Regions from separate parts of the Halobacillus sp. AWM4_238 genome, predicted to be linked through region 2. Evidence: riboswitches for the same ligand, from Rfam matches in the RefSeq annotation. Region 2 holds a riboswitch; the other holds the start of a gene.
What was found. Region 2 has a riboswitch for lysine ahead of ACXACN_RS10345 (Na+/H+ antiporter NhaC family protein). Riboswitches for the same ligand answer to the same signal wherever they lie in the genome.
Positions count from the first base shown of each region.

Region 1: another riboswitch for lysine. It lies ahead of dapA (4-hydroxy-tetrahydrodipicolinate synthase); the one in region 2 lies ahead of ACXACN_RS10345 (Na+/H+ antiporter NhaC family protein).

Region 1 is NZ_JBSWSY010000002.1:2,890,681-2,894,098, reverse strand. It holds gene ACXACN_RS14350 (sigma factor-like helix-turn-helix DNA-binding protein) at 1-323, shown strand, start outside; gene clpP (ATP-dependent Clp endopeptidase proteolytic subunit ClpP) at 338-919, shown strand; gene dapA (4-hydroxy-tetrahydrodipicolinate synthase) at 947-1,843, opposite strand; lysine riboswitch at 1,968-2,146, opposite strand; gene ACXACN_RS14335 (MFS transporter) at 2,634-3,418, shown strand, end outside.
Region 2 is NZ_JBSWSY010000002.1:2,007,725-2,011,142, forward strand. It holds gene ACXACN_RS10345 (Na+/H+ antiporter NhaC family protein) at 148-1,707, opposite strand; lysine riboswitch at 1,843-2,026, opposite strand; gene yunB (sporulation protein YunB) at 2,081-2,851, opposite strand; gene ACXACN_RS10355 (bifunctional metallophosphatase/5'-nucleotidase) at 2,988-3,418, opposite strand, start outside.

The sequences.
Region 1 (3,418 bases), 880 kb from region 2:
TGAAGCAGATGCTCACATTCGTATTGAAGGAAGCTTTTCAATATAAAATTGGAGAAATTGCAGAGCTGCTTCAAATGAAAGAAACAGGGGTCAAGGCGTTATTGAAGCGATCGCGGGATAATCTGCATAGATGTCGGGAATCGGGAAGGCTTCAGGTCATACGAACCCGATCAGAAGACGACCTTCTCTACCAAACGTTAATCAGAACGCTGACCATACAAGATCCAACGGTCCTAATTGAAAAAATTCCGCTTCTCCTCAAACCTGCTTCCAGAAGTCAGTATCCAGATTCACCTTTGAACGTCCTCTCTTTAGCAGTGTAAAGGAGGGAAATTTAATGAATACCATTCCGTATGTCATTGAACAGACGAGCAGAGGGGAGAGGTCCTATGACATCTACTCTCGACTTTTGAAGGACCGGATCGTGATGGTGAGTGAAGAAATCAACGATCATATGGCTAACAGCATTGTCGCCCAGCTCTTATACCTCGCAGCCGATGATCCCGATAAGGATATCTCCGTATATATCAACAGTCCAGGTGGATCGACAACTGCAGGGTTTTCGATTCTGGATACGATGCAGTACATTCAGCCTGAGGTACGAACGATCTGTACGGGGATGGCAGCATCTTTTGGAGCGATGCTTCTACTGGCGGGGACAAAAGGGAAGCGATTCGCCTTACCTAATAGTGAAATCATGATTCATCAGCCGCTTGGTGGCGCACGGGGTCAGGCGGCTGACATTGAAATATCGGCGAAACGCATCATTAAGTTAAGGCAGCACATCAATGAAATCATCGCAGAAAGAACTGGGCAGCCTGTCGAAAAGGTGGCCGAAGATACGGACCGTGATTATTTCATGAGTGCAGACGAGGCGAAAGAATATGGAATCATCGATGAGATTGTTCACAAAAAATGAAAAACCGCCCGGATTGGGCGGTTTTTCTTATGAAGCGGTAACGGCTTCTTTTGGCTGCACTTTTACAAGTTCGCTGAGCACATGCTTTTCTTCCTCTTCTGAGAGCGGCAGAAGGGGAAGACGGACTCCGCCAACCTCCACGCCTCTCGCACGAAGCGCCGCTTTCACAGGGGAAGGGCTTGGGGCAGAGAAGATGGCATGCATGACCGGAACAAGCTTTTGGTGAAGACGGGCGGCAAAAGCAAAATCGCCTTCGCGGAAGCTTTGAATCATCTGCTGCATTTCATTTCCGATGACATGAGAAGATACAGAGACGATTCCTGTACCTCCGATCGATACGAATGGAAGCGTATTGGAATCTTCACCACTATACACAGAAAAATCTGCGGACGTTTCACGAATGATTTCCGTCGCTGCATCAAGGTCTCCACTTGCCTCCTTGATGGAAACGATATTTTTAATTTGTGATAAGCGAATGACAGTCGCAGGCTCCATATTGACGACACTTCTGCCTGGAATGTTATAAAGCATCACAGGAAGTGAAGTGGATTTGGCAATCGTAGTGAAGTGCTGATAAAGACCTTCTTGTGTTGGCTTGTTGTAATAAGGGGTCACGAGCATGACGGCGTCAACTCCCGCCTCCTCAGCCTTTTCAGTCAATTGAATGGACGCTCTTGTGTTATTGGATCCGGTACCTGCAATGACAGGCACTCTTCTGTCAACGACTTCGACAACGAATTTAAAGAGGCTCACTTTTTCCTCTGTCGTCAATGTCGGTGATTCACCTGTTGTTCCTGCAATAACAAGGGCATCCGAACCGTTGGCAATCAAATGGTTGACTAACGTTCGCGTTGCTTCAAAATCGATGTTTTCTTCCCTGTCAAATGGGGTCACCATCGCTGTTAATACTTGGCCGAAATTCATAACCTCACACACCTTTGTTTAGAATTTTGTATACGTTCGAGGTTGTGAGGGCCCTACGGCAGTAAAAATAAAAACGGCAACAACGAGGGCGTCGCTGCTGCCGTAGAAACTTTTAGCCGTTCCTGCGTAAGATAGCCCTCCATATAGTTTCCTATATGACAGTCCTGTACTTGTTCAGCAGCAGAACCAGCAGCAGGGAGATGAGATCCCTTTCGCTTCGGCAATTTCCCCTTTCCACCTTCATCTCAGGAGCTCATTCTCCTCCGAAACGTGTACTCATGTCATTGCACCTCTATCCTTACTTCAAAATCAATTGAAATAAGAAAATATTTAGTTAGTGAAAGGGTATCAAAAAAATCTAAATCTTACAAGTAGAATGACAAGGGAACAAACGATTCGACAAAATTTCTTTGGTTCTTATCTTAAGCAATCTGGCAGGATTGTGGAAGACTTAGTTTCGAGACTTTTCGGGGATCGTTGCTGATTTGAGAGTAAGGGGTGGTTGGGAAGCCACTCGCTTTCCTGCGGGAAAAAAGTGCAGGGTGAGACCCCACAGGACGTAGTCCGAGGAGGCTCACTGCGCTCCCGCGGAAAGCGATTTATTCCCCGCAGCCCCTAGAACCTCACACAAACATTTTGAAGCTGGGTCTTCCGCAATCGGGAGCTTTTATGGAGGAGGTTTAAGAAATCAGTCTCGGGGCGGATGGGGAATCATTCTCTGGCACATCGTTGATGGCATGAAGGTTTTATACAATTGAATCAACCAATATAAAACGAAGGTGTGGTTCAGATGACAGTTAATGACATCGCATTGCAACAGTCAGAAACGGAAACGAGAGAGATTCCCTCCATATTCAAGAATCGAAATTTTTTACTTCTTTGGGGCGCGGCGCTTTTATCAAGTTTTGGCATCTCCTTTTTCCTTTTTTCCCAGAGCTGGTATGTCGTCAATGTCTTAGGTTTAGAAGCTTCGCTGGGCTTTTTGTATATTGCCGTCAGTATTCCACGTGTGCTTTTTATGATTATCAGTGGAACGGTCGCGGATCGCTTTGATAAGGCGAAGATTATGTTCTTGTCTGATTTTATTCGTGGAGTGCTGCTCATTGGTCTTGTCGTATGGTTTCTCTTCGGAGGAATCACGTTATGGACGTTTGTGACGTTCGCTTTTTTCTTCGGTATTCTGGATTCGTTTTTCTGGGCAGCGGAAAGTGCTGTCATTCCTTCGATTATTCATAAAGAAAATCTAACAAGAGGGAATTCGATCATTCAGATGACTAATCAGACATCATTTATCCTTGCTCCTATGCTTGCAGGAGTTCTCATTGCCTTTGGAAACTATGAAATTGTGTTTACTACAACGGCGGTCATGCTCATTGTTGCGAGTGTTTTGATTTCCTTCATGCGTGTACCCAAGGTGCGAGAAGGATCGGAGGAACAGAAAAGATTTTGGGATGATTTTAAGGAAGGGCTGCTCTATGTAAAGCATTCACGCGTCATTTCACTTGTTGTGTTGACAACGATTTTCATGAATCTTTTTTTAGTCGGCCCTTTGACGATGGGGCTTCCGTTGTTTGT
Region 2 (3,418 bases):
AAATCCTCCACGAAAGTGAAGTGTTGCCCTTCCCTGAAGTCTGATAGCCCTTGTAGGTCCTCGTACAAACACGGATATTTGCGCTTTCTCATCCCATAAATAAGATAAAAAAAGAGTATGGAACCATACAGGTTCCATACTCTTCTATTACTTCTCAGTGGGTTGGCTGTGATTGAACTTATGAATAATAAGAGCTGTTACTGCGACAATAATCAATGTCAGCAGTAGTGGCATCCAGACACCGCCAGTGAGACCTAAAATCACATAGCCGATCGAGGCAGCCACCGCCGCAATAATAGCATAGGGTAGCTGTGTGAGAACGTGATCGATATGGTTTGATCCCGCCCCTGTCGAGGAAAGAATCGTCGTATCCGATATTGGTGAACAGTGGTCACCAAACACAGACCCCGCGAGCACGGCTGAGAGTGCTGGTAAGATCATTGTAGGATCGGAAACGGCCGCGATTTCTCCTGCAATCGGAAGCATAATTCCGAATGTTCCCCAAGAGGTACCTGTTGATAATGCCATAAATCCTGACAACAAGAAGATAATCAAAGGCAGGTACGCAAGGTCAATCTCTGCTTGAGTGAACTGCTGGGCTAAATATTCCCCGGTTTGAAGCTGACCGATGATGTCACCAATCATCCAGGCAAACACCAGGATGTAAATCGCTGGTAACATAGCTTTCATGCCTTGTCCAAAGACTAGAGGAATGCCCGACTTCGGCTTCGGTTGGCTAATGTACAGAACAAGCGCAACCACAACAGAAACGACTCCACCTGTAAACAATGAGATATTTACATTAGTGTTGGCAAAAATGGAAAGAAGATTAACGCTGCCTTCCGTATTTTGCATTCCTGTAAAGACCATGGTTACAACCGTACCGATAACGAGAGCAACGATTGGCCATATCAAATGAGAGATCTTGCCATGGTTATGCTCTTTGAATTCATCATTCAAATCACCAGGAACATCCCCTCTTTCCGGGTTGTTTAATTCTCCTTTTTCAATGGCTCGCTTTTCATGAACTTTCATTGGACCAAAATCCAACCTTAAGTAAATGGTCAAGAACACAAGTAACAATGCTGCAAATACATACAGATTTGCCGGAATCATTAACACGAAAGCTTCGAAAGCCTGGTACTGTGTAATTTCATTGGCAGCTAGGATACTTCCAATTGTCCCAATAATATAAGCTCCCCAACTGGAAATCGGTGAAATGACAGTGATCGGAGCCGATGTAGAATCGATATAATACGCCAATTTTGCTCGGGATACTTTATACCGATCGGTTACAGGACGAGCCACTTGTCCTACGGCCAGCGCATTGAAGTAATCATCAATAAAAATGATGATTCCTAGGAGAGCCGGAACAAGCGTTGCACCTTTCCTTGTGCGAATGCGCTCGACTGCCCAACGTCCAAAGGCACGACTTCCTCCTGAAGCTGTCATGAAGGCGGTCGTAATTCCTAGTAAGAATAAAAATGATAACAAATAAATGTTGCCCATATTCAGTGCGCCTTCACTGACGAAAATGCTGGCGAAAATTGACCAGATTAACGCTAGTCCTCCGCCGATATCCATTTGTGTGAGCAGGAATGCTCCTACGATGATCCCGATTCCTAAAGATAGGATCACTTTCCTTGTCAGCAGAACAAGGATTAACATTAATACTGCTGGAATTAAAGAATAGATGGTTCCTTCCATGTTGTTTCCCCTCCGTAAATCTTGATGTAACGGGATTGGAAGGCTACTGCGGATAAAAATGAGGAATAAAAAAAGACAATGATAGAAAATAACCTACCATTGCCTTTGTAAGTGGCAATTTGATTATCCTCCATTTCGATCAGTAGCGCCCCATGCACCCAAAAGCATGCATGACAGTGTATCTCTTGTTCAGATATACACCAGCGTCCTATAGCATGACGAACTACAAAACACTTCGGCAAACAACCCCTTCCACCAATGATCGTCGCTTGTCTCGCTCCCATTGATTACTGATGGTGTTTGCACCTCTACCTCACCGATCTGATAAGGTCACGCATATTCAATTCTCAGCCATTTTAACAATACTAAGCATTTATTGCAAGGGGTCCATAGGATAAGAAAATGATGGATCGCCTTCTCCTCCCATACCTCCGTAGAAATTTGGGACTTTTCCAAGGATGGTAGCTTGATCAATCGGGATATTGTTGGTTACGACCGTCGTTTCTGTAGAAAACGGGATGACGATTCGTACATTCACTTCAAAATGAATCGTCAGTTCAAATAATGCCGCGTTAATCCCATACTCTGTCATCTTAATATCGACTTCAGATTGAACGTCTCCAATCACTCTTAATTGAACAGGAACTTTTGGACCAAGGTTGGCTAATAAGCTATTGTTTGTCGCTACACCAATAGGGAGTTCAATAAGTGTGGCTGGCTGTTCACCTAACTCTTCCTGCGTTCGATCAGGATCTATATTCGGCTCTAATGAAGTATCCTCCATAGGAAGCTCGCCAAGCTCCATCCTTTTTAAAAAGTTTTGAACGCGAATAGTCGTATCACGTAACGCGCGGTTCACCACTACAGAGTTCCATCCCATATAAACAATGTTTCCTTGATTATCCTTCTCCATATTCACGAGGTCATTAAATTGTAAATCTTCAGCGATTGTCTTGCTGACCGCTTCATTAATGGCATCCCTAGCCAGCTGCTGAGCTTTTGTTTCAGCAATTTCAACAAGCGCAGGAGTCACGCCTCGGTTAATAAACCAGAGGCTTAACGCTGTGAAAAGGGCGAAAAACAGCAGACTAAGCACAATCCTTTTTCCGATCGTGGAGCCAGTAGTCGCACTCTTTTTTGGCATAGAACAACCCTCCTCATCTATCTATATGAAAGAAAAGGAGGGTTTAAGCATCAACTTACCGATGTCAGATGACAATTTGCGATCATAATATTCAATTCTTTGGACAAATAGCTACCTGCAAAGGTAGCTCCAAGTATTAGGACTTAAGTGCTTCAGATAAAAGATCTCGCAATAATTCCGGCATAAAATATTTCTTTGTTTTGGCATAGGCAATTTCAGGAAAGAAACGGCCAAATGTGAAGGTATCGGCTGTAGCAAACTGATACGTCCGATCGTAATCAAGCGGCTCTCCAGACAAGGTGACACGCTTAACACGTTCTTCTCCATCATCATCCATTTCCAATTCTATGTCGATGCCTGCAAAAATCATCTTGCCGATCACTTCACCCCTGAAACCAAAACCTTTCAGCCTTATTTCTGTAAGTTCTTTCGTATGAGCAGCTCGGATCACTTCCATCAGCTCATCACCTTTCAATTCCACAAGACATGGATTCATCGGGTGGGGACAGATGCGATGAATATCCTCATACGTGATTTCTCCAGCGGATAAGTGATCAAGAAGCACAC